4 regions of the Cytobacillus spongiae genome follow, and region 2 is predicted to be linked to each of the others. Evidence: riboswitches for the same ligand, from Rfam matches in the RefSeq annotation. Region 2 holds a riboswitch; each other region holds the start of a gene.
What was found. Region 2 has a riboswitch for S-adenosylmethionine ahead of LS684_RS17720 (O-acetylhomoserine aminocarboxypropyltransferase/cysteine synthase family protein). Riboswitches for the same ligand answer to the same signal wherever they lie in the genome.
Positions count from the first base shown of each region.

Region 1: another riboswitch for S-adenosylmethionine. It lies ahead of LS684_RS03765 (methionine ABC transporter ATP-binding protein); the one in region 2 lies ahead of LS684_RS17720 (O-acetylhomoserine aminocarboxypropyltransferase/cysteine synthase family protein).
Region 3: another riboswitch for S-adenosylmethionine. It lies ahead of LS684_RS21410 (methionine biosynthesis PLP-dependent protein); the one in region 2 lies ahead of LS684_RS17720 (O-acetylhomoserine aminocarboxypropyltransferase/cysteine synthase family protein).
Region 4: another riboswitch for S-adenosylmethionine. It lies ahead of LS684_RS22740 (YezD family protein); the one in region 2 lies ahead of LS684_RS17720 (O-acetylhomoserine aminocarboxypropyltransferase/cysteine synthase family protein).

Region 1 covers NZ_CP089997.1:717,834-723,860, reverse strand. The annotation lists gene LS684_RS03780 (M20 family metallopeptidase) at 1-597, opposite strand, end outside; gene LS684_RS03775 (MetQ/NlpA family ABC transporter substrate-binding protein) at 643-1,473, opposite strand; gene LS684_RS03770 (methionine ABC transporter permease) at 1,491-2,141, opposite strand; gene LS684_RS03765 (methionine ABC transporter ATP-binding protein) at 2,131-3,162, opposite strand; SAM riboswitch class I at 3,306-3,413, opposite strand; SAM riboswitch class I at 3,552-3,657, opposite strand; gene LS684_RS03760 (GGDEF domain-containing protein) at 3,890-4,954, shown strand; gene LS684_RS03755 (VanW family protein) at 5,014-5,976, opposite strand.
Region 2 covers NZ_CP089997.1:3,495,631-3,501,657, reverse strand. The annotation lists gene LS684_RS17745 (YusG family protein) at 1-32, shown strand, start outside; gene LS684_RS17740 (toprim domain-containing protein) at 187-543, shown strand; gene LS684_RS17735 (thioredoxin family protein) at 549-857, shown strand; gene LS684_RS17730 (MFS transporter) at 1,204-2,475, shown strand; gene LS684_RS17725 (SCP2 sterol-binding domain-containing protein) at 2,693-3,037, shown strand; SAM riboswitch class I at 3,118-3,217, shown strand; gene LS684_RS17720 (O-acetylhomoserine aminocarboxypropyltransferase/cysteine synthase family protein) at 3,328-4,647, shown strand; SAM riboswitch class I at 4,758-4,866, shown strand; gene LS684_RS17715 (methionine ABC transporter ATP-binding protein) at 5,035-6,027, shown strand, end outside.
Region 3 covers NZ_CP089998.1:182,464-188,490, reverse strand. The annotation lists gene metH (methionine synthase) at 1-771, opposite strand, end outside; gene LS684_RS21420 (bifunctional homocysteine S-methyltransferase/methylenetetrahydrofolate reductase) at 752-2,602, opposite strand; gene metC (cystathionine beta-lyase) at 2,620-3,804, opposite strand; gene LS684_RS21410 (methionine biosynthesis PLP-dependent protein) at 3,797-4,918, opposite strand; SAM riboswitch class I at 5,009-5,118, opposite strand; gene LS684_RS21405 (tryptophan--tRNA ligase) at 5,242-6,027, opposite strand, start outside.
Region 4 covers NZ_CP089998.1:444,800-450,826, forward strand. The annotation lists gene sat (sulfate adenylyltransferase) at 1-562, opposite strand, end outside; gene cysP (sulfate permease) at 606-1,670, opposite strand; gene LS684_RS22735 (phosphoadenylyl-sulfate reductase) at 1,686-2,384, opposite strand; gene LS684_RS22740 (YezD family protein) at 2,488-2,643, opposite strand; SAM riboswitch class I at 2,728-2,833, opposite strand; gene LS684_RS22745 (MaoC/PaaZ C-terminal domain-containing protein) at 2,989-3,396, opposite strand; gene LS684_RS22750 (MaoC family dehydratase N-terminal domain-containing protein) at 3,393-3,842, opposite strand; gene fabG (3-oxoacyl-ACP reductase FabG) at 3,858-4,616, opposite strand; gene LS684_RS22760 (phosphotransferase family protein) at 4,696-5,772, opposite strand; gene LS684_RS22765 (acyl-CoA thioesterase) at 5,807-6,027, opposite strand, start outside.

The sequences.
Region 1 (6,027 bases), 1.3 Mb from region 2:
CCCTTCGTGGGGAGAGGCAGCAGCATGAGCAGGCTTTCCGGTATATTCGAAGTCTAAAGGATCGACGGCTAGTGAATGGCTCGTTAGCCGGGTTTCATTTGATGGATGAACCATTAGAGCAGCATCAATATCATCGAGGAGTCCATGCTTTACAAAGCTCCCTTTCGCACTGCCATTTGGACCCCCTTCCTCCGCAGGCGTGCCTAACACGACTACTTCACCACCTGTGTCCTCAATCGCTTTGCTGACCGCAATTCCTGCTGCTACACTAGTAGTTCCAATGATATTGTGTCCGCAAGCGTGACCAAGACCTGGCAATGCATCGTATTCAGCGAGGAATGCAATCGCTGGTCCTGGCTTTGCGGCTCTTTTTCTAGCAAAAAATGCCGTCTTATGACCTGCCACACCTTTTTCGACCGTGAAGCCTTCTGTTTCAAGTAGGGAGATTAATAGACGAGAAGCAAAAAATTCTTCATTTCCAATCTCAGGTTTATCATGTATTTGATGACTAGTAGATATATAAAGCTCCTTTTTACTATCCACATCGTCAGTTATTGCTTTTTTCTGCAAATGATACGTATTTGCAATTGTTGTCATCTTTCTTCAACCTCCCTCGTTTTTCGTAAGCATGGTAACAACTAATCATTCTCCAATCTCACTAAGTGGAACAAAGGTAGGAATCACATTCCCTTTGTACTCCTTCTCAATAAATTCAGCCACATCATCTTGTTGATAGAGTTCAGCTAGCTTCTTCAATGACTCGTTATCCTGATCCTCCGCTCGAACAGCAATAATATTAATGTAAGGGGTTGCCGTTGCACTTTCATGGAAAATCGAGTCATTAACAGGACTGAACCCCGCATCTACTGCGATTCCATTATTAATTATGCTTGCAGCAACATCCGGTAATACTCGCGGTGTTTGCCCTGCTACAACTGGAACAATCTCAAGATTCTTTGGATTTTCAACGATTTGATCTAGAGAACCATTCCCATCGAAGTCATCTGGTAGCTTGATTAAGCCCGCCTCTTGCAGGAGCAAGAATGCACGGCCCATATTGGTTGCTTCATTTGGAACAGCAATCTTTCCACCTTCTGGGATTTCATCAACAGACTTGTATTTCTCTGAATAAATTCCCATCGGTGCAATAACGGTCGTCGCAATTGGAACAAGATCCAGATTATGCTCCTTTTTAAACGCATTGAAATATGAAATTGTTTGAAAAGCATTTGCATCAAGTTCTTCCTCTGCTAACGCAATATTGGGCTGAACATAATCAGAGAACCGAACAATCTCCACCTGAATGCCCTCCTTCTTTGCTTTTTCCGAAACATAGTCCCAAATTCGATTGTCAGAACCACTTACTCCTACCTTAATAGTAACTTCCTCTTCCTTGCCGCTCGTTTTCGATGAGCATGCTGTACTAAAGACCAATAATGCTAGAACAATAACGAATAATCCAATTTTTTTCATGATGAAATTCCTCCTTTTTATCTTCTTCTAATTTTTTTCGATAAAATATTGCCAAAGGATTGAAGCCCTTGAACCATGACAACTAAGATCCCAACGGTAATTAGCATGACCGTAGTATCAAACCGCTGATACCCATACGTAATCGCAAGATCCCCAAGTCCACCTCCACCAACAGCCCCAGCCATAGCAGATGCACCAACAAGACCGACAGTTGCTATTGTAATGGACAGCACGAGTGAGCTTAGTGCCTCTGGTATGAGAAATCGAACAATGATTTGCCAAGGTGTAGCTCCCATCGCCTCTGCTGCTTCAATTACCCCAGGGTCAACCTCTAATAGGGAATTTTCAATTAATCTAGCAATATACGGCCCTGCATAAAATACAAGCGGAACCACAGCAGCTGCAGTACCAATCGAAGTTCCGACGATAAGTCGAGTAATTGGAATAATTGCCACCATCAAAATAATGAAGGGCACAGAACGAAAAATGTTAATTATTCCATTTAAACAATTGAACACAACCTTATTTTCAAGAAGATGTCCCTTTCTCGTTACAACGAGTAGAATCCCGAGTGGCAAGCCCAATAAGGTGGAGAATAACAGGGATGCAGCTACCATTTGAATTGTTTCAAGAAGGGCATCGATAATTTGTTGCTGATCAACTAGCATGTGTGGTCACTTCCTTTATTAAAACTTCTTGCTGATTGATGTACATTAGTGCTCGATTGATTTCTTTCTCCTCCCCTTGAAATTCCACAATTAAATTGCCATATGGAATCCCTTGAAGCTCTGTAATATTCCCAAAAAGAACATTTACGTGAAGATCAAACTTCTTGGCTAGTTTGGAAAAAAGAGGCTCACCCGCCGATTCTCCTACAAAGTGAATTCGGTACACTCTCTGTATTCCTTCTACATTTTCAACCAATCTCTTCACCGCCTCTGGTAATTGATCATTCATCACAGAGCTAACAAAGCTTCGGGCTGTTTCTGTTTTAGGAGAAGAGAACACTTGAAAGACTGTTCCTTCTTCAATAATCTTGCCTCCTTCAATCACTGCTACCCGATTGCAGATCTCTCGGATGACAGACATTTCATGGGTAATGATAAGGATGGTAATTTTATATTCCTCATTGATTTTTTTCAGAAGCTGTAGAATCGCACGAGTCGTTTGGGGATCGAGGGCTGATGTCGCTTCATCACATAATAGAATCGATGGCTTTGTTGCTAGTGCCCTCGCAATTCCAACTCGCTGCTTTTGCCCTCCAGAAAGCTGATCCGGGTAATTATTTGCCTTTTCATTTAGACCGACAAATTCCAGTAGCTCCATTACCCTTGTTGTAATCTCCTGCTTGGAAACTTTCGCCAAGCGAAGAGGGATCGCCACATTGTCAAAAACCGTTTTCGAATTGAGGAGATTAAAGTGTTGAAAAATCATCCCAATATCTTTCTTCGCTTCTCTCACCTGTTTGGTCGATAACGATAGTAAATCTTTCCCATCGACGATCACCTTCCCACTCGTCGGTCGTTCAAGTAAGTTGACGCAGCGAATTAACGAGCTTTTCCCTGCTCCACTAAATCCAATAACACCAAAGATATCCCCCTTCTTGATATGAAGGTCCACTCCATTTAACGCGTGAACCTGTTCTCCGCTACTTTCATATACTTTTCGAACATCCTGAAATAAAATCATCGTTTGTCACTCCTTTTTCATTTTTTATTAAACAGGGATGATACTTTTTCTGATTTTGAATGAGTTACTGTCATGATTAACTGTAAAATGTACCAACAAAAAACCCTCTTCAGACAAGAAGAGGGGTCTACATTGTAGAGCTCTTCTTATCTTTACAAGCTATATCGCTTGCTGGATTTGGCACAGTACTAATTATTAGTCCGCTGCCGAGGCTTCATTGGGCCATTTCCCTCTACCTCTCTTGATAAGAAATACATTATTAACCTATCGGATTACTATGTTTTAATATAAAAAAGACTCTTGTTTTCAATCTCCTTTCCTTTTTTCAGGAATGAAAAAAACCTCTTCTCGATAAGAAGAGGTTCACCTAAACATATGTATGTTTCCTCTTCTTATCTTTCAAGTCATATGACTTGCTGGATTTGGCACAGTACTTGTAATCAGTCCGCTGCCGAGGTTTCATTGGGCCAGTCCCTCTACCTCTCTCGATAAGAATCACGATTTTTATTCAATTATTTCCTGTGAGATACACTTTACAATGATTCGTTAACTGTGTCAATTCTTATTTTTATTTTTTTCGAAGGTGTGCTGTAAGTATCCTTTCATTCGCTAATTGAAAAAAATGATAAAATATTCTGCTAAATACCCATTATTCCGGTAATTTATGGTAATATAAATTGGTGCTTTTTTCTAAATTTTGAACTTCTAGAGAGAGGAAGTCATCCCATTGATACAGTCTGTGTTATCCAACTTTGCTCTTTTGTTATTGTTGCACTTATGTATTAATATGATTTTCCATTACAAGCCATGTATTCCGAAAAGAGCCGGGGAATTTCTAATCATTTTCTTCGGTATAGCTGCGACGATTTCTATGTTCTACTTACCGATTCGCTTTGAGGAATATTTTCTCGATTTACGGCTCATCCCATTATTATTTTTAGCCATTATGAGAGGATGGAATACAGCCCTTCCTGTCTTATTTGTTGCTTCGATTTGGCGGCTGATTATGGGAGGTCCTGGAGCAGTCCCAGGAACCCTATTTGGTATGATTTTCCCTACAATCGTTGGCCTTTATTTTTTTCAAGGGGAAACTCCCCGCTACCATTTTAAGAAGATTGCGATCGCAACGACTATTGCATGGATTTTATCTGATTTCCCAACACTTTTCTTTTTTTCACTATCTGTGGATGAAGCTCTTCAGCTTTTAACTTTTCGATATGTTTCAATTATAGGTTCATCCTTTATCTTTTATATCTTTATTATTAACGGCATTCAACAAGAGGACCAGCGGCAACGATTAAACCAATTAGCTGATTTCGACCCGTTAACAGGACTCTATAACAAGCGAAAATTTCTTGAAGTCATGTCAGAACAAATCAGTCAAAACCCAAATAACCCTTACTTTCTCGCCTTGCTAGATCTAGACTTTTTTAAAGAAATCAATGACAAGTTTGGCCATCTAACAGGTGATCGTGTACTGATTCAATTTGCCCAGTATCTTAGGCAAAAGCAGACTGACCATATCATGTTCGCACGCTATGGCGGAGAAGAATTCATTGCATTTTGTAGCGGAGATTCGTTAGAAGAAACGGCTTATTACTTTAATGAACTCAGAAGGCATCTACTTCTTGAAAAGTTCAGCTCAGCGTCTGGAGAGATCACTCCAAGCATTTCTGTTTCAATCGGTATATGTCCATTTTATCCAGCCAAAGATGTTCACCAGCAAATTGATGTAGCAGATCAACTCCTATACGAGGCAAAAAGATTGGGAAGAAATCGAGTGTGCTACTAGATGTCCTCACTATTGAAAAGGCATTCAGACGAACTTAAGTCTGAATGCCTTTTTTCGATTTATAACGGGCGTTTGGATCTGACTTCAACCGTAATAGATCCTCCATTTGTGTATGCTTTTAACAGGAAGGGAACTCCTGTCGTATTCTGAAATTGGAAGTCGACTCCTCCCCACGAAACCGTAGCATCTCTCCCTTTAGGTACATACCCCACACCGAGTGAATGATGATGCCTTTCAATATAGCTAACTCCCACTTGGTCAATTGCATTGAATAGAGTAGAAGAAGTCTGGCAGATTCCTCCTCCTATGCCATCAACAAGTTTTTTGTTCACAATTTCCTTCGCTGGCTGATAGCCATGTGCGGCATCACTTGGTCCAATCGTTGTATTAAACGAAAAAATATCTTCTACGCCAATAATTGTATTGTTAATCGAATTAGCAGACAGCTGAATATTAGTCGTTCTTCCCGCTACCACCGGGTCAAAATACGTCGTATAGCTGGCAAGAATTAGATCGTCTAGAGCCGGTACTTCTTCAGGGTCATAGCCACTTTCGGTCACATAAACAGGAAGTTCAACGACTCCACCATTTTGCGAGGCTTCCATAATTCTTTCAACAAGCTCTGTCTCCTCAAGAATAATCTTCGGCTGACCTTTTCTAATTTGTCCTGCTTGATCTATTTTATCAAGGACCATCCTTTGATCATAGCCCCTCTGGTTTCCGTCTCCTCTTGCTAACTCGCGTGCCCACTGTTCGATTTCCATCTGAAACATTTCAGGCTGATTGTAATAATCCATTTCCTTCGGTACAATCTCGCGAATCACCTCCTGCGTGCTCGGGTCTACAACTTTCACAACAACTGGGAGCTCCTTTTCAGCTACCTCATGCTTGCTAACCGCATGTGTTTGTATATTCTCCTCCATTTCGCTCGCATTCCCTGTTTCCTTTGATGCTTTGTCAGAACAACCTACTAACCAAACCAAACTAGCAAACAAGCAAATAGACACCAATTGCTTAAACATTTTTCAAGTCCCCCAACTTTTTTCTAGATATTTTCCAATCTATGTCTCTTA
Region 2 (6,027 bases):
ATACAGATTGTGATGAAGGCGGATGGTGCTAATCATGGGCAGAGGGAATTCCCCCTGCTCATTTTCTGTGTGTATCAACCATTTGAATTGACAACTGCTAGAATAATGAAGGAAAAGCGCACTCCATAGCGAATAAAGAATATAGATATGGTATGATAACATAAATACACTCTATAGGTGATTAGCATGGATGGATTATCGACGGAAAAAGTAATTATTGTAGAAGGAACTTCCGATAGAAAGAAAGTGCATGCCATAATAAAAGAGCCTGTTGAAATTGTTTGTACGAATGGAACCATTAGCATGACCAAATTAGACGAACTTATTGACGAATTGTATGATAAGGATGTATACATTCTTGTTGATGCAGACGAAGCGGGAGAAAAGCTACGCAAGCAATTTAAGAGAGAATTTCCGGAAGCTGAGCATCTCTATATTGATAAGATGTATAGAGAAGTAGCAAGTGCTCCAGAGCATCATTTAGCGACCGTTTTACTCGGTGCTAATATCGATGTTTATACACAGTTTTTAGATAGAGGTTGATTTACATGCAAGAGTGGATACCAAATGATTTTTCGGAGAATATAGCTAAGGCAGAGATAACGTTCCTCTATATGTACACGCCATTATGCGGGACGTGTCAGATGGCTGGAAAAATGCTTCAAGTAGTAACGGAACTACTCCCTAATCAAAATTGGGGGAAAATTAATTTAAATTATATTCCTGATCACTCCGAAAGCTGGGAAGTTGAAAGTGTTCCGTGTTTAGCAGTATTTAAAAGCGGGGAGCTAATTGAAAAGATTTATGCCTTCCATTCGGTACCGTATTTGTTAGATAAATTAAAAAGTATTGAGTAAATCAGTTGCATGGATGCAGCTGATTTTTTTGTTAATGGATTCTTGATACTCATAAAACAGCCTAAAAACGTACAAATAGGATTATCATCCCCGAATAGTCTGATATACCATTTTTTCGCAGATACATTCGTAAATACGCTGTAATATAGAATGCTCACCACTGGTCACCAATATGCTATTTTCTTAGAATTGCTGTTTTCTCTCTAGAAGCCAATAGCAGTTGTTATCATCACTTTAGGTTCTTTCGTAATAATAGTTCAAATTTTTTCATTTTTTTATTTACTTTTCATCCCAGGTAGGATTATGATATTTAGGGATACGAAATAAATGAAGGGCGGTCTACCTCATGGCTTTTTATCAAGAATGGGTGGAGCAATTTAGAGGGTATAATAGAAATATACGCTTATCGATTTTAGCAAATGTGCTAACGCATATTGGGCTCGGTATTTTCATGGTTATATATAATTTTTATATACGAGAACTAGGTTATTCTGACCAAGTAAACGGTCAAGTCATCTCAATGACTTCATTAGCAACCGCATTCATTTTGATCCCTGCTGGGTTCCTTAGCGATCGGTATGGGAGGAAGCGAATCATGCTCTTTGGTGCAATTGCCACTGGGCTGATGTTGCTTACTAGAAGTTTAGTTGAGCTACAAAGCTTGCTTGTGTTATTTGCTTTCGGTACCGGTTTAACATCAGCTTTTCTCCAAGTATCTGCCATTCCATGGCTAGCTGAAAATTCGAAGCCAGAGCAGCGAGTACATTTGTTTAGCATGCACTTTGCAGTAATGACAGGAGCAAATGTAATTGGAAGTTTATTAGGTGGGATTTCTACAGATATCTTTTCAGTTTTTTTATCGGAGCTACAAAGTGTAAGAATGACATTAGTCTTTGGTTCGTTGATCTTTCTATTAGGATTCATACCAATTCTTCGCTTTAATGAACAAGTAGTAAGAACAAAGGATATCATTCAAAAGCCTAAAGAGCGTGTTATTCAAACATTCACAAAGCACCGTTCCGCTATTAAGATCGTTCTGTTGTTTGCTGTTGCTCAGCTTCTAATTGGCTTTGGAGCTGGACTTGTAATCCCTTACTTGAACCTGTACTTTGCGGATCGTTTCTCTGCACCCAATTCCATCATCGGCTTAGTCATATCATTAGGACAAGGAGCAACAATGATTGCCATGTTTATTGGTCCGATGGTAGTTAGAAGACTTGGAGAAGTAAAGTCAGTTGTTTTCCTTCAGCTACTCTCATTGCCATTTCTATTATTAACTGCCTATACACATAATTTATGGTTAGCAGCAATAGGGTTTTTATTTCGACAAGCGCTAATGAACGCGGGGAACCCTATTCAAATGTCATTAATGATGTCAAAAGTTGATGATTCAGTGAAAGGTCTTGCTAATTCAGTTAATCAGATGGTATTTCAACTAGGGTGGGCGTTTATGGGGCCAGTTTCAACTGGAATAGTCATCAAGTATGGATCATACTGGGGGTATGCAACGGTCTTTTCCATTACCGCTGTTCTCTACCTATTAGGATCACTCTATTTTTTCTTTGTGTTCAGAAGTTTTTCAAAGCCATCTAAGGTCACGACAGCAAAAGCAATTTAATGACATATTTCTTGGGAAATGACAGACAATGCTACAAAAAATGTAGTGTTGTCTTTTTTTGGAGATTTGTAAAGTATAAGGTAGCGTGATTCAAAATTTTTTGCATTTGTTTAGCGATTCGGCTTTTCTTGTATCTATTTGTCGATGAATAATTAAAGGAATGGAAGAAAAAGCGATGAATGTTTATAAATAGGAATATTTAAGGGGGTTGCAGTACTTGAGAGAAGAAGAGTTAGAGAGGTTTTTAACCGGGTACACAACTAAACAACACCTTTTGCTGTTAATGCAGCATAATAGGATGAATGTCCGAATCCAAACTGAGAATAATCAATTTGTATTAGCGTTCAATGAGAACATAGTAGAGCTTTTCGATTTTGAAGAAGATCAAAACTATGATGTGGAACTAGAAGGTTCTTACGACACAATCAGTTCAATATTGACAGGGGAACTTAAGCTTCGACAGGCAGCTCGGACAAATGACCTTTTGATTCGTGCTTCTTATCGAAAGCTACTCCTTTTAGAATCGATATTTTACCTTTCAAAGCCATATCGAGTAGTCTGAAAATTTAAAAAAACTGTTGACTTTAACAAAATTTTCATGTTACGATCGTTTTAGTCAATTAACTGATAAAACTGAATAGTTTCTTATCAAGAGAGGCGGAGGGACTGGCCCTACGAAGCCCGGCAACCGGTTTTTTACACGGTGCTAAATCCAGCAGAGCATAGCTCTGAAAGATAAGAAGAGATGACTATAATCCCTCTTCTTAATGAAGAGGGTTTTTTCATTTTCTTCTAGAGCAAGATTAGTTTTTGCTAATTTGTTAGCACAAAAAACAAAAGGGAGAGATGAGGATGTCAGAAAAACAAAAGAATTATCGATTAGAAACGTTAGGAGTACATGGGGGATTAACACCAGACCCAACTACGGGTGCAAGAGCGGTACCAATTTATCAAAATAATGCTTATCAATTCCGCAATACAGAACATGCCGCTGATTTATTTGCGCTTAAAGAGCCAGGATATATTTACTCGCGCATTCATAACCCAACTGTCACAGTATTTGAGGAACGAATCGCTCTCCTTGAAGGAGGGGGTGGGGCTTTAGCTGTTGCGAGTGGGATGGCTGCTATTACAACTGCCATTCTAAACGTAGCAGAAGCGGGTGACGAGATTGTCGCTGCTTCGAATCTCTATGGGGGAACATACAACTTATTTACTGTAACGCTTCCAAAGTATGGGATAACTGTAAAGCTTGTTGATTCAAGTGATGTGGAGAATTTCCGTCAAGCGATTACAGCAAAAACGAAGGCTGTATTTGCTGAAACAATTGGAAACCCAAGTCTACGCGTACTAGATATTGAGAAAGTGGCTAAGGTAGCTCATGAAAATGGGATCCCACTTATTGTGGATAACACATTTGCCACACCATATCTATGTCGTCCAATAGACTACGGAGCTGATATTGTTGTTCATTCGGCAACGAAATGGCTCCTTGGCAATGGAACAACATTAGGAGGGGTCATTGTTGATGGAGGAAAGTTTGATTGGAATTCTCCAAAGTTCCCATCTTTCATTAAGCCAGATCCAAGTTATCATGACATTGTCTATAGTGAGGCACTTGGTCCATTGGCATATATCGTGAAAGCGCGTGTTCAGCTATTAAGAGACTTAGGGCCCTCTCTTAGTCCACAAAATGCATTTCAATTTACTTTAGGTTTAGAAACTCTTCATGTACGTATGAAGGAGCATGTGGCAAATGCAAGAAAGGTTATCCACTATTTAGAATCACATCCAGCCGTGAACTGGGTGGGGCATCCCGAGCATGAAAAGCACCCAGATGTGAAACTAGCTGAAAAATACCTACCAAAAGGGGCTGGCTCTGTTCTTGTTTTTGGAATTGCAGGTGGAAGAGAAGCAGGTGCGAAATTTATTAACCAGCTGGAGCTTTGGGCACATGTGGCGAATGTGGGAGATGCGAAGAGCTTGGTCATTCATCCAGCTAGTACGACCCATCAGCAGCTAGATTCAGAAGGCTTGAAAAAAGCGGGCGTTTCAGAAGATCTTATTCGCCTATCTGTTGGAATTGAAAATGTTGAGGATTTAATTGATGATCTAGAACAAGCACTTGAAATAGCTACTGGTATTTCTTCATCTGTTGCAGCTAAGGTATAAGATTCCATCATTTTTTTCGTTGACACCCCTTTTTATCCATGATACGATAAATTTCGTAATTTAAAAAATACTTACTTCGTTTAAAGTGTTAATTGAATATAGAATGTTTGCTCTTATCCAGAGAGGTGGAGGGATGTGCCCTATGAAGCCCGGCAACCGTCAGTGAAAATCTGAAATGGTGCCAATTCACACAAAGCTGTTTGCTTTGGAAGATGAGAGAAAGGAAACGAACGTATGCCTTTCTGCTCATGAGTAGAAAGGCTTTTTTGTTTTTTTGAACATTTCACCTATATAGGAAGATGGATAAGATGATGACCTTTGAATGAATTATCCAATTGATTCAAAGGATAACAGCATAGACGAAGGGATAAAAGGGGTGGTAAACAAATGATCTCGATACAGAATGTTAAAAAAATATACTCATCCAAAAATGGTCAGGTTGTTGCAGTAGATGATGTTAACCTTCAAATTAAAGAGGGTGAGATTTTCGGTGTGATTGGTTACAGTGGTGCGGGAAAAAGTACACTTATTCGCATGTTAAATGGCCTTGAACTCCCATCTGAAGGTACGGTGACGGTTGCTGGAAACGAAGTATCTAAAGTTAAAGGAGAGAAACTTCGCAAAGCACGTCATGAAATTAGCATGATTTTTCAGCATTTTAATTTATTATGGTCACGAACAGTCCGCGAGAACATTGCTTTCCCACTAGAAATTGCAGGAGTTGCAAGTAATGAGCGTCGCACACGCGTCGATGAGTTAATTAAGCTTGTAGGACTTGAAGGACGAGAAGATGCCTACCCATCTCAACTGAGTGGAGGACAGAAGCAGCGAGTAGGGATTGCAAGAGCACTTGCAAATAACCCGAAAGTACTTTTATGTGATGAGGCAACATCTGCTCTTGATCCACAAACGACCGATTCTATTTTAGAACTCTTGGTAGATATTAATGCACGCCTCGGCTTAACGATTGTCTTAATCACTCATGAAATGCATGTAATTCGAAAAATTTGTCATCAGGTAGCTGTGATGGAGTCTGGACAAATTGTTGAGATGGGTCCAGTACTAGATGTGTTTAAACATCCCAAACAGTCCATTACGAAGCGATTTGTTCAACAAGTAACAGAACCTGAAGAAACGAAAGAAACGATTGAGCATCTACTGGAGCAATATCCACAGGGGAAGGTTGTTCAATTGACCTTTGTAGGTGAAGCAGCTGAACAGCCGCTCATTACCAACCTCATTCGAAAGCATGATGTAAGTGTAAATATCCTTCAAGGGAAAATATCACAAACACAGAATGGGTCCTATGGAACATTATTCATCCATATAGATGGAGAGCTGAATGAAGTGACAAGAGCAATGGAATTTCTTCATTCCCAG
Region 3 (6,027 bases), on a different replicon from region 2:
TAAACCGGCATTGGGGTAACAACTGACATACGTAGTTGCGAGACTTGATAAGGAACGGATATGGTCTCTCATAAATTCAGGACCAGTCGCACAGTTCAATCCTACGACTATTGGATTCAAATGTTCCAATGATAAATAAAATGCTTCGATATTCTGACCTGCCAGTGTGGTTCCCATGGGCTCGATCGTCCCGGATAAAAGAATAGGTACTTCTTTCCCTATGGTATCAAATGCTGTCCGTATCCCAAGATTTGCCGCTTTAACATTCAATGCATCCTGACTCGTTTCAAGCAGGAGCACATCCACTCCTCCATCAAGAAGGCCTTCAGCTTGAACACGGTAGTTATCTACTAACTCACCGAAGCTTATTCCCCCTGTGACAGATAGGGTTTTAGTAGTTGGCCCGAGAGAACCCGCAACAAATCTCGGCCAATCTGGAGTCGATCTTTCACGGGCCACTTTTTTGGCGATTTCTGCGGCCACTTTGTTTATTTCATAAGCTTTGTAGCCCAGATCATATTCATCCAGTACCACGGGAGTTGCTCCAAATGTGTTCGTTTCAATCACATCTGCTCCTGCATCCAGGTATTCAAGATGAATCCTATAAATGACTTCAGGGGCTGTCAAAACAAGATTTTCATTACAACCGTCAAGCTTTTCCCCTCCAAAGTCTTCAGGAGATAATTCCGCTTGTTGAAGCATCGTTCCCATTGCTCCATCGAGTACAAGTATTTTTTTTCTGAGTTGTTGTTCAAACAATGTGATGGCCATAGGGAACCTCTCTTTCTGAATTGACTTTAGCATGAACATAGTGAATTAATTCGATGCTCATATCGTAACGGACAAAAGGAGTGATGAGATAAATGCCATTGAACAACTCGATTGCCGTATCCAATAACTCCTTCGCTATTTCCATTCCCTTTGCTCGCGCAATAACCGGGTCACTTCCAGCCTCATTCATCCTCTTCCTTGTTTCTTCCGGAACATTTATACCAGGAACTTCGTGGTGCAAGAATTCTGCATTTCTTGAGCTGATCAGTGGCATGATTCCAATAAAGATCGGAACATCTAAATGTTTTGTGGCTTCATGCACTTGAAACAGCTGCTCTTTCCCGAATATGGGTTGGGAAATGAAATAATCGGCTCCCGCTTTCTTTTTCTTTTCGAGCCTTTTCACTGAAGCGTTCAAATGCCTGAAATTTGGGTTAAATGCTGCTCCAACTGAAAACTGAGTACGCTCACGGAGTGATTTACCTGAAAACGATATGCCTTCATTGTTCTGCTTGATTAATTCGATAAGTTCAAGGGACGACAGGTCATATACTGATGCAGCCCCTGGAAAATCACCAATCTTGGCGGGATCACCCGTTATCGCTAATATATTGTGAATCCCTAACGTGTGTAAACCCATTAGGTGAGACTGAAGTCCAATCAGGTTCCGATCCCGGCAAGTAATGTGGACTAATGGGGTGAGGTCAAATCTTGATTGGACAAGGCTGCCGATCGCGTCATTTCCTATACGTGGTGATGCCAAGGGGTTATCAGCAAGGGTGATTGCATCGATTCCAGCTCCCTTAAGGGCCTCAGCGCCTTGAAAAAACAGCTTGGTATCCAAATGTTTAGGAGGATCGAGTTCAACGATGATGGTTTTCTTTTCTTTTACCTTCGTATGCAACAGGCTCCCTTTGATAGTCGGAGATGATAACTGAACGATTTCTTTCTTTTTCACCTCTTTTTGTTTCACAGGTTCCCTGCTTTTCAGCCGGGCAGCAACTGATCGGATGTGATCGGGAGTCGTTCCACAGCACCCCCCGATAAGCCTTGCACCCTGCATTCTCAATTCATTGCTTATATCCCCGAAGTAATCCGGTTCAGCAGAGTAATAGAACCGTCCTTCTTCATAATTTGGGAGACTGGCGTTGGGATAGACGGAGATAAATGCTCTTTTAGGAAGGGGGACTGATTCTAAGGAGTTTACCATATGAAATGGACCCATACGGCAATTGATCCCTACAAGATCCGCTCCCAATAATTCCAGTTGTTGAAGGGCATCTTTTACCTCCAGACCATTTTGAAGCACTCCTGTTTCATGGAGGGAGACCTGTGCAATGACAGGAACATCGGTTTCCCGCTTTGCGATATTCAGGACCGTCGTTAATTCCTCGAAATCATAATACGTTTCAAGAAGGATGCCATCCACTCCCTCTAACAATAAACAATATAGCTGTTCACGAAAGCTCCTTTTGATTTCTTCTAACGTCACATTTTGTTTGATTGCCCTGATCCCCCCGATGGTACCGAGAACATAGGTATCAATACCCGCAGCTTTTCGCGCCAGTCGCACTGCAGCAGTGTTGATTTCCTTCACTGAATCTTCCAAACCGTATCTGGAAAGTTTCTGATAATTGGCTCCGTACGTATTGGTCTGAATGATATCCGCTCCAGCATCAGTATATTCTTTATGGACCTTTAACACTTCATTAGGATGGGATAGATTCAATTCTTCAAAGCATCTGTCCACTCCATATGAATACAGCAATGTTCCGATTGCCCCATCTGCAATTAAGATTCTTTCTTTCAATTCTTCCAGTAACGGCTTCATGGCTTCCCCTCCTTTTATTATAGATTTATCACACTAATCCCTTTGTTTTCCTTTATACTGTCCAGCCCGTTTTGAAGATCCTTTATGAGTTCATCCACGTGTTCAAGTCCAACAGATAATCGTAGTAAACCATCTGTAATCCCCCTTCGCTCTCTTTCGTCTTTTGGCATGGAAGCATGTGACATTCTGGATGGATAGGAAAGAATCGACTCTACTGCCCCAAGGCTCACTGCGAAGACAGGAATGGTGACATTTTGAATGAACTGCTTCACCTCATTCTCCCCCTTTAACCTGAAGGAAAGAACGGCTCCAGGGCCTTCTGCTTGTCGTATTTGAATTTCGCGGCCAGGATGAAAACTCAGGCCCGGGTAATACACCTCTTCCACTTCCTTTCTTTTCTCAAGGAAGTTTGCTATTTTAAAAGCTGATTCTGATGACTCCTTCAATCGTACATGCAGTGTTTTCAAACCTCTCAGAAGCAGCCAGCAGTCCTGGACACCGAGGACTGCACCGAAAGAGTTTTGCAAGAAAGAAAGCTTGTTTGCAACCTCTATATTCCCCGTTACGGCAAGGCCTGCTAATACGTCACTATGACCGGCAAGAAACTTCGTCGCACTGTGAAGAACAACATCTACCCCTAAACTGATCGGTCTTTGAAGAAGGGGGGTCATAAAGGTATTATCTAGAAATGTTAAACATCCATTCGCTTTGGCAAGCTTCACCACTCCTTCAATATCCGTAATATTCAAAAGCGGGTTTGAGGGAGTTTCCATATAAATCACTTTCGTATTGTGCTTTATTGCACAAGCCACCTCATGGAGGTCCTTCATGTTTACAAATGAATATTCAATACCAAACTTGGTAAGTACCTCTGTAATCATTCTGTAAGTTCCGCCGTACACTTCTTCAGATACGAGAACATGATCTCCGCTTGATAATAATAAAAAGCTTGTTGAGATGGCTGCCATTCCCGATGAAAAGGCAAATCCTTTTATTCCTCCTTCTAATTCTGCAATCGTTTCTTCTACAGTTTCCCGCGTCGGATTACCTGAACGGCTGTAATCATATGTTCCATACTGATCGAAATTCTGTTGATGGAAGGTGGTAGCATGATGAAGCGGCGTAGAAACAGCACCGGTTTCTTTGTCAACCCCGTGAGAATGAATGAGTGACGTCTGAAGTGAAAATGGTTTTTTACTCATACGTAAGCACCTCTTTCTCCAATTGATGAAACACATTCTCCAAGTCTTCAATAAGGTCATCTATATATTCGATTCCCACCGAAAATCGCAGGAGTCTGTTGCATATCCCTATCTTTTTTCTTTCTTCCTCAGGAATGTCAGCATGTGTTTGCGTAGCAGGATAAGTGATGAAGCTTTCTACTCCACCCAGGCTTTCTGCAAATGTAATGACCTTCAAGTGTTTCAGGAAGGGGGCAACCCATTCTTCTTTTGCAATACGAAAAGAAAGCATTCCTCCCTTTCCTGGATATAAAACATCCGTTACACATTCATGCTCTTCAAGGTACTTTGCCAGTCTCTTTGCATTTTTTTCATGCTGAGCCATGCGAAGACTCAGGGTTTTCATTCCCCTTAATAAGAGCCAACAATCGAATGGGGCAAGCACCGCACCTATAGAGTTTTGGATAGTATAGAGCTTTTCACCAAGATCTGTTGTATTTACGACCACAATGCCAGCCAATACATCATTGTGTCCCCCTAAATATTTCGTAGCGCTGTGAATCACCATATCCGCCCCATTGGTAATGGGTTTCTGCAGCACAGGTGTGTAAAAGGTATTGTCGACAATGAGAAGCAGCCCCCTTTCTTTTGCTATGTCGGCTACTTCTGAGATACTCGCCTCATTCATTAACGGATTGGTAGGAGATTCAAGGAAAATGGCTCTGGTCTCGGCAGATATCTTTCCCTTTATTGCCCCCATGTCACTTGTATCAATAAAGTGACATTTGATCCCATATTGTGCTTCATACTGAACGAATAATCGGTAGCTGCCACCGTATAAATCTTTCGACACAATCAATTCATCCCCGCTCACAAATAGGTTCAAAACGGCCTGGATGGCCGCCATCCCCGAACTAAAGGCAAATCCCCTCTCCCCCTCCTCCAATTCTGCAAGAGTTTCTTCTAATGTAGTACGGGTCGGATTACCCGTTCTTGAATAATCATAGCCTGTCGATTCCCCGATCCCCTTATGTGCATAGGCAGTGGTTAAATGAATAGGCAGGCTTACGGCACCCGTACCGGGATCTTTTCGGTTTCCTGCCTGGACCAGTAACGTATCAATATGATTTTTCAACTTTCTTCTCTCCTTTTCTTCCTTGAAATCGAAAAGAAAAAAACAAAAAACCTTCTTAAAAAATAAGAAGGTTTTGTACATTCGTTTTCCCTCTTATCGTTCAAGTTGACATCAACTTGCTGGAATTAGCACCATACCTGATACTGCGGCTGGTTGCTGAGGTGTCGTCGGGCCAGTCCCTCTACCTCTCTTGATAAGAAACTATATGATTGTGTGAAAAATAACTTTCCCATAACTTATAACAAAGAATGTTAATTGTCAATGAGAATTATGAATTATCTGAAAATATATGATAATGATCGGTCACACCAGCAGGTTCTAAGTTACTGATAAATCCCGATTTTTTCTTTAATTTCTTTCAAAAAGGGAATCGTTTTTTTTCTGGCTTTCTTTGCTCCATCGTATAGGATAGCATCAAGCTTCCGGGGATTGGCTATCAGTTCATCATATTTCAAGCGAGGTTCTGCAATAAAGGAATTCATTACTCCAAATAGCTCTTTCTTCGCTTCCCCCCAGCCTATCCCTTGTTCAAATCTCCTTCTCATCTCTACAGTTTGTTCGATGGTGGCAAATTCTTTGTAAAGGGCAAAAATGACGGATGAGTCAGGGTCCTTAGGCTCTTCAGCCGGCATGGAATCAGTCTTGATCTTATTGATCAGTTTTTGAAGCTTTTTTGGTTCCTCGAACAAAGGAATCGTATTATTATAGCTTTTGCTCATTTTACGTCCGTCGAGTCCAGGTATAACGGATGTTTCTTCCTGAATGATATATTCTGGGATCGTAAATATTTTTCCATATTGTTTGTTGAAGCTTTCAGCCAGGTCACGTGCGATTTCAACATGTTGTATCTGGTCTTTCCCCACAGGCACCAACTCTGATTGAAAGAGGAGAATATCAGCGGCCATTAATATGGGGTACGTGAATAATCCCATGTTGATTCCTGCATCTACATCTTTTCCACTACGTTGATTTCCCTCTGCAAGGGATTTGTAAGCGTGAGCACGATTCATCAATCCCTTGGGTGCAAAACAGGAAAGAATCCAGCTTAACTCAAAAATTTCAGGAATGTCGGATTGACGATAAAAGATTGCCCGATCAGGGTCGAGGCC
Region 4 (6,027 bases), on a different replicon from region 2:
TTCTCGTTTGAAAACCGACAACCGTTTTCCACCCCTTTTCCTGGAACAGCTTTCGTGTTTCATCAGGATCAAATGTATACTTCTGAAAAGGCTTAGTCAGTCTCTTAAGCAAGGTGACCTTGCCTCCTATATACACTTCCCCCCGCTGGAATAATTTCTTTACGCCAGGATGTTCTTCATCGTCCGTTCCGTATACTAGAAGGGCTTCTTTTAGTTTATCGGGTACATACACATCCTCTACGTCAATGAGCCCATACGTTTCTCCTTTATATACGAGCCTGCTCTTTACCCCTATCTTTACGGAACCAGCTCGATCTCTATCAAGGGGAAGGGTAATAGGGATACTCCAAACACACCCGCTTTCAAGCCGCAATGTTTCTACAACGCTCTTATAATCTGCTTCTGTCAGGAATCCGTCTATTGGACTGTAAGCACCAATCGCAATGAGTTCCAAATCACTTACTGCGATTTCATCCAGTGGGATTTCCTGTTGAACGTCCTCGAATGATTCTTTAGGTAGATAGGATTGAACCAGTACTCCACCGTGGGGTTGTAAACTCATTCTCCATTACCTCCTTAACATATTGATTTAATCGGAATTAAATTTATATACCGCCTCCATCTTCGTGGACGGACCGCCTTTCTTCACTCATGACCCGCATGAGGGAGAGTGCCCCCACAGTGGCAATGATGACACTCAAAGGAACAACGATTGAGTAGACATCACTATGGATAAAAATTTTAACCAAAAAATATGAAATACTGAGGGAAATCAGTGGAGAAACCACCCAAATTTTTACGATTTTCTTTACAATCTTCTTTTGCAGCATACGTTTACCGTTTTTAGCCATTCCAAGACCGATGATGGAAGAGGACGTAACCTGCGTTAGAGGGATCGGCAATCCATAGAGTGAGCTCAACATAACGAGGAATGCTCCTGTGGATGAAATGACGATTCCTTCTGCTTTAGAGTATTGCGTGATCTTCTTTCCATTTGTCTCCACCACCTTTTTTCCCAGTAAAATGGCTCCCAGTGCAACAAATAAACCACCAATCAAGATCCCCCTTGAAGGTGAGAGTAACCCCGCACCCACCAGAGGTCCCACAGCGTTTGCCACGTTATTCATCCCTGCTGAGAAAGCTTCAAAGAATCCGGCGGTAATCAAAAGGTAAGCAAGCCACCTTTTTTCAAATTGATACCCTCGCTTTTCAAGTCCAGCTAAACCTATACCGAAAAGCCATGTAACCCCAAATGCGACAACCGGGACAATCACCCAGAATGACATGATGGTGATCAGAGACTTTACATAAAGAACCTGATAGGCTACCCCCACTCCTACAACCGCCCCTACTGTGACTTCGCTGGTGGATAACGGAATGCCGATTACATTCGCCAGGAACAAAGAACTCGTCGCCGATAACAAAATGATGATGACGATTTTAATCGACAATACATTTTGTGGAATGATCCCTGAACTGATGGTCTTTACTACCTCTCCTCCCCCCAGGACCGCTCCGCTCAGGACACCGGCGGCACATATCCATAATGCTGTCCTGATGTTCTTTATCGCTCCCGCACCATATGCAACGCCCATCGATGCTGCCGCTCCACTGGCACCGATATTCATAGCAAAAAACAAGCTGATGATGAGGGCCGAAATTTCAAGCAAAGGTGTTCCCCCTTTTTAATGAAGGCCGCATTCCGTCTTCCCCTTCCCCTTCCATCTTCCGGAGCGAAGATCATTCATATCGATGGCCGGTGCTGTGCAGTGGAAGCAGCCTATGCTCGGATACCCTTGATCATGGAGGGGATTATAGGACAGGTTATGTTTATGGGCATACCTCCAAATCTCCTTCCAAGTCCAGTGAATCAGTGGGCAGATCTTAACGGATTGAAATTTATCATCTTTATTAATGAATTCAACGTCAGCCCTCGTCGAAGATTGTTCCCTTCTTAACCCTGATATCCAGGCATTCCCTTTGGATAAGGTTTCTTTCAATGGGTCAAGCTTTCGAATTTGACAACACATGTTCGGGTGTTTCTCCCATAGCTTATCCCCATATACATCTGCCTGCTCTTTGATAGTCAGACTGGGCGTTTTCATGAGTATGTTCAGCCCCGGATAAGTGTCCTTCACTTTTTCAATGATTTCATACGTTTCCTTGAAATGAACGCCTGTATCCAGGAAAACAATGGTGGCAAGGGGTTGTACTTTGGATATGAGGTCAATGAGTACAATGCCCTCAATCCCGAAACTACACGCATACACTACACTTTCACCGTAATGGTTATAGGCCCATTTCAGGACGTGCAATGCCCCTTTATAGACCGGATCCACTTCAAAATCCAAGGTTGGTTGTTTCCAAGTTTCATAGGTTAACATGATACACACCTTTCCCTGATGCTTATCCAACTAAAAAGAGGCGATAACAAGATAAAGGGGATCCCCTTTATCCAGCTATGCGCCTCTAGTTTGTCTAGTCAGCTTATTTAATTCGGACTTTCTCATTTTTCTCTAATTGAATGACTTTACCATTCTGAACCACGATGGTTATCGATCCGAAATTCATCGTTTTCAACATAGAAGTGATTTTGTCCACGACTGCCTCATACCCAGCTTCATGATTATTATCGTTCGCCACATGATCCCCCCAATTTTCATCTTATCCAGAAAAAAATCAAGAAAAAAACAACCCCCCATTTTGGAAAGTTGTTCAGGTAAGTTTACCTTATCTTCCAAAATGACTTTACATTTTGCTGGAATTAGCACCTTACAATACGTAGGTTGCTGGGCTTCACAGGGCCAGATCCCTCCACCTCTCTGGATAAGAGTTATTCTTTTTAATATTCTAAATAATATCACACTTCTAGGGAAAGTCAACCCGAGTTTTTCTATCGGATTTATGTCTTTCTGCTTATTTTGTGGCAAAATTTCAATCCTACTTATCTTTATTCCTTTATTCGAAGCTTTACTACACTATATTTACTTAATGACGATAAAACTGAAATGTCAGTTTCCCGTCGATCACTTTCTTTTCGTCTTGATTTATGGCTGAAACGTTAAAACGTGCATGATCGATCCCTGTTTCAACTACTTCTGCTCTTAAGGTAATCACGTCGTGGAGGAAGACCATTCCTTTAAACCGTACTGAATACTCCCTCATATATCCTTCTTCATAGTAATCACTGAAAAGCTTGGACAGATTGCCCATTGTCCACATTCCGTGGGCAATGATTCCACGGAGACCAAGTTTACGTGCTTCTTCATCTATTGTATGAATGGGGTTATAATCCCCCGAAGCCCCTGCATATTTGATCAGGTCGATTCTCGTAACAGGTTCTAACTCAACTTCGGGAAGAAATTCACCGATACGATAGGACGATAGTACAGTCATTTTCCTAACCTCTCCCTTACTGCTTCTGTGATGATGACAATGGATTCCGCCGTAAAAATCCTGATCCCTGCCTGATCTTCACCAATGTCTTCTATCACAAGGAAACCTAATGTTCCATCCGAGCCTTTACGTTCATAGTAATCTTTTATTTCGGTATGACAGTGAATACGTTCACCAACTTTAAGTGGTCTTTTATAGTGAAAAGTTTGTTCCCCATGGATTAACCCGATGTTTGGAAGATGAAACCCTTCAATCGTTCCAAAATCAAACACACGGGGAAATGTAGGGGGAGCGATATTGTCCTTGTAACGAGATCGTTTACCTGCTTTTTCATCAACATATAGAGGGTGGGGATCTTTGATGGCTTCTGCGAATTTCCGCACCGCCCCTCTCTCCACATCATTTGCTACGGATGTTGAACGCTTGCCTATATGAGATTGAAACATACCATTCTCCTCCTGTTAAGCTTTGGGACCTCCGGCTACGTAAAGCACTTGACCATTGACAAAAGATGACTTTTCATCTGCAAAAAACGCCACTGCATGTGCGATATCTTCCGGCTGTCCGCTTCTACCGACAGGAATCCCTTGAAGACTAGCCTCTACCAGCTGTTCAAACGTGATTCCGATTCGCTTTGCCGTCTCCCTGGTCATTTCTGTTTCAATAAAACCTGGAGCTACTGCATTCGTTGTGATTCCGAAAGGCCCCAACTCAATGGCAAGGGTTTTCGTTAACCCTTGTAACCCGGCTTTAGCCGTGGAGTAGTTTGCCTGTCCCCTATTCCCGAGTGCCGAGGTAGAAGAAATATTGATGATCCGTCCGAATTTTTTCTTCACCATATACCCTTGAACTGCTTTTGCCACATTAAACGAACCCTTCAAATGGACATCCATGACCGTCTGCCAGTCGTTGTCACTCATTTTAAATAGCAGGTTATCTCTGATGACCCCGGCATTATTGACGACAATATCAATGGAACCAAAGGTATCGACTACTTCCTTGACAGCCATCTCCACTTCCTGGGACTGAACTACATTCGCCACTTTTATATAAACATCATATTGTTCTAACTCCGCACCCACATTACTTAAAGCTTTTTCATTTACATCAAGGATGGCTACTTTTGCACCTTCTTCCGCAAAGAAACTGGCGATTGATTTCCCGATTCCTCTGCTTCCCCCTGTCACTAAAGCTACTTTTCCTTTAAATCGTTCACCCATACATACAACCTCCCTGCCTTGTACAATTTGTCTTCTTTCTCCGTTTTAATAGATACCTTAAAATGATCCGTTTTTAAATCTATCCAAGACGATTTAATGCAGCCTCGTTCCCCAGGATGATCAAGGATTTCGCGAATCGGTCAAAATCCTTAAAGCGGGGATCTTTTGTTTGGCCCATTTTATACCGGTAGTAAATCTGCTGGACGATAACGGCGAGCTTAAAATAGGCAAAGGATAAATAGAAATGAATGTGATCCACATCCCTTCCACTCTTTCTGGCATATTCTTCGATAAATTGTGCTCTGCTGTAGAAGCCCTCCATCACCGTTACAGGAGGCTTACCAATTCCGAATTTCAATAATTCAGGGTCATCATATTGGATCCAGTATCCCATGGCCACCCCCAAATCTGCCAGGGGATCTCCTACAGTTGCCATCTCCCAGTCAAATAGACCCACCATGGACTTCAGGTCAGAAGAGAACATGGCATTGTTCAATTTATAGTCGTAATGGATGATAGTGGCTTCAGCATTGCTCGGTACATTCTTCATCAGCCATTGTGTCAGTTGACCAACCTCAAGGATTTCGCTGGTCTTCGCACGTTCGTACCTCCTAACCCACCCATGCACTTGCCTTTCCATAAAATGGTCAGGCCTGCTGATTTCATGAAGACCTGTCAGACGTGGATCGATGGAATGAAGTTCAACCAGTTTAGAAACCATCTCCTCTGAGATTCTCTTGCATACATCGGGTGTGACATGAAGGTGTGGAGGAAATGAAGTATCAAATACTTCACCCTTTTTCCGTTCCATGATAAAGAATGGAGTGCCCACAATACTTTCTTCATCTGAGAATACGTACGGCTCGGGTGTAACACCGAATAAAGGTTGGATTTCCGACAGGATACGATATTCCCTTTTCATATCATGGGCCTTTGGCGCGATGGGTCCTAAAGGAGGACGCCTCAGAACCCCTTCCCAATCACCCATTTTTAATAGATACGTAAGATTGGAGTGCCCGGCAGAAAATTGCTGAATCAAAAGCTCTTCTTGCATCAGTTCAGGAAAATGTTCATCCAGGAACTTTTTTATATTCGACCTATCCAATTCTTCTCCCTTTCGTACCGATACTGTTTCATACGCTGCTTGATCAGTCATTTAACCCCTCCAAAATTAAGAATATTCAGTTTTTTTACGGACACAGATGTTCGGTTAACTGCGCCTTTAACAGTTCAGGAATCATTAGGCTTTGCTGCTGAAGAAAATCGAAATAAACCATTACCGCACTTCCCCTGGCAATCAGTTGATCCGTTTTCCCACACAAAATATCATGCTCTAACTGAAAGCTCTTTGAACCGATTTTTGACAGGCAGGTGGTGACCTTCAACTCTTGATTAAAATAACCTTGAGAAA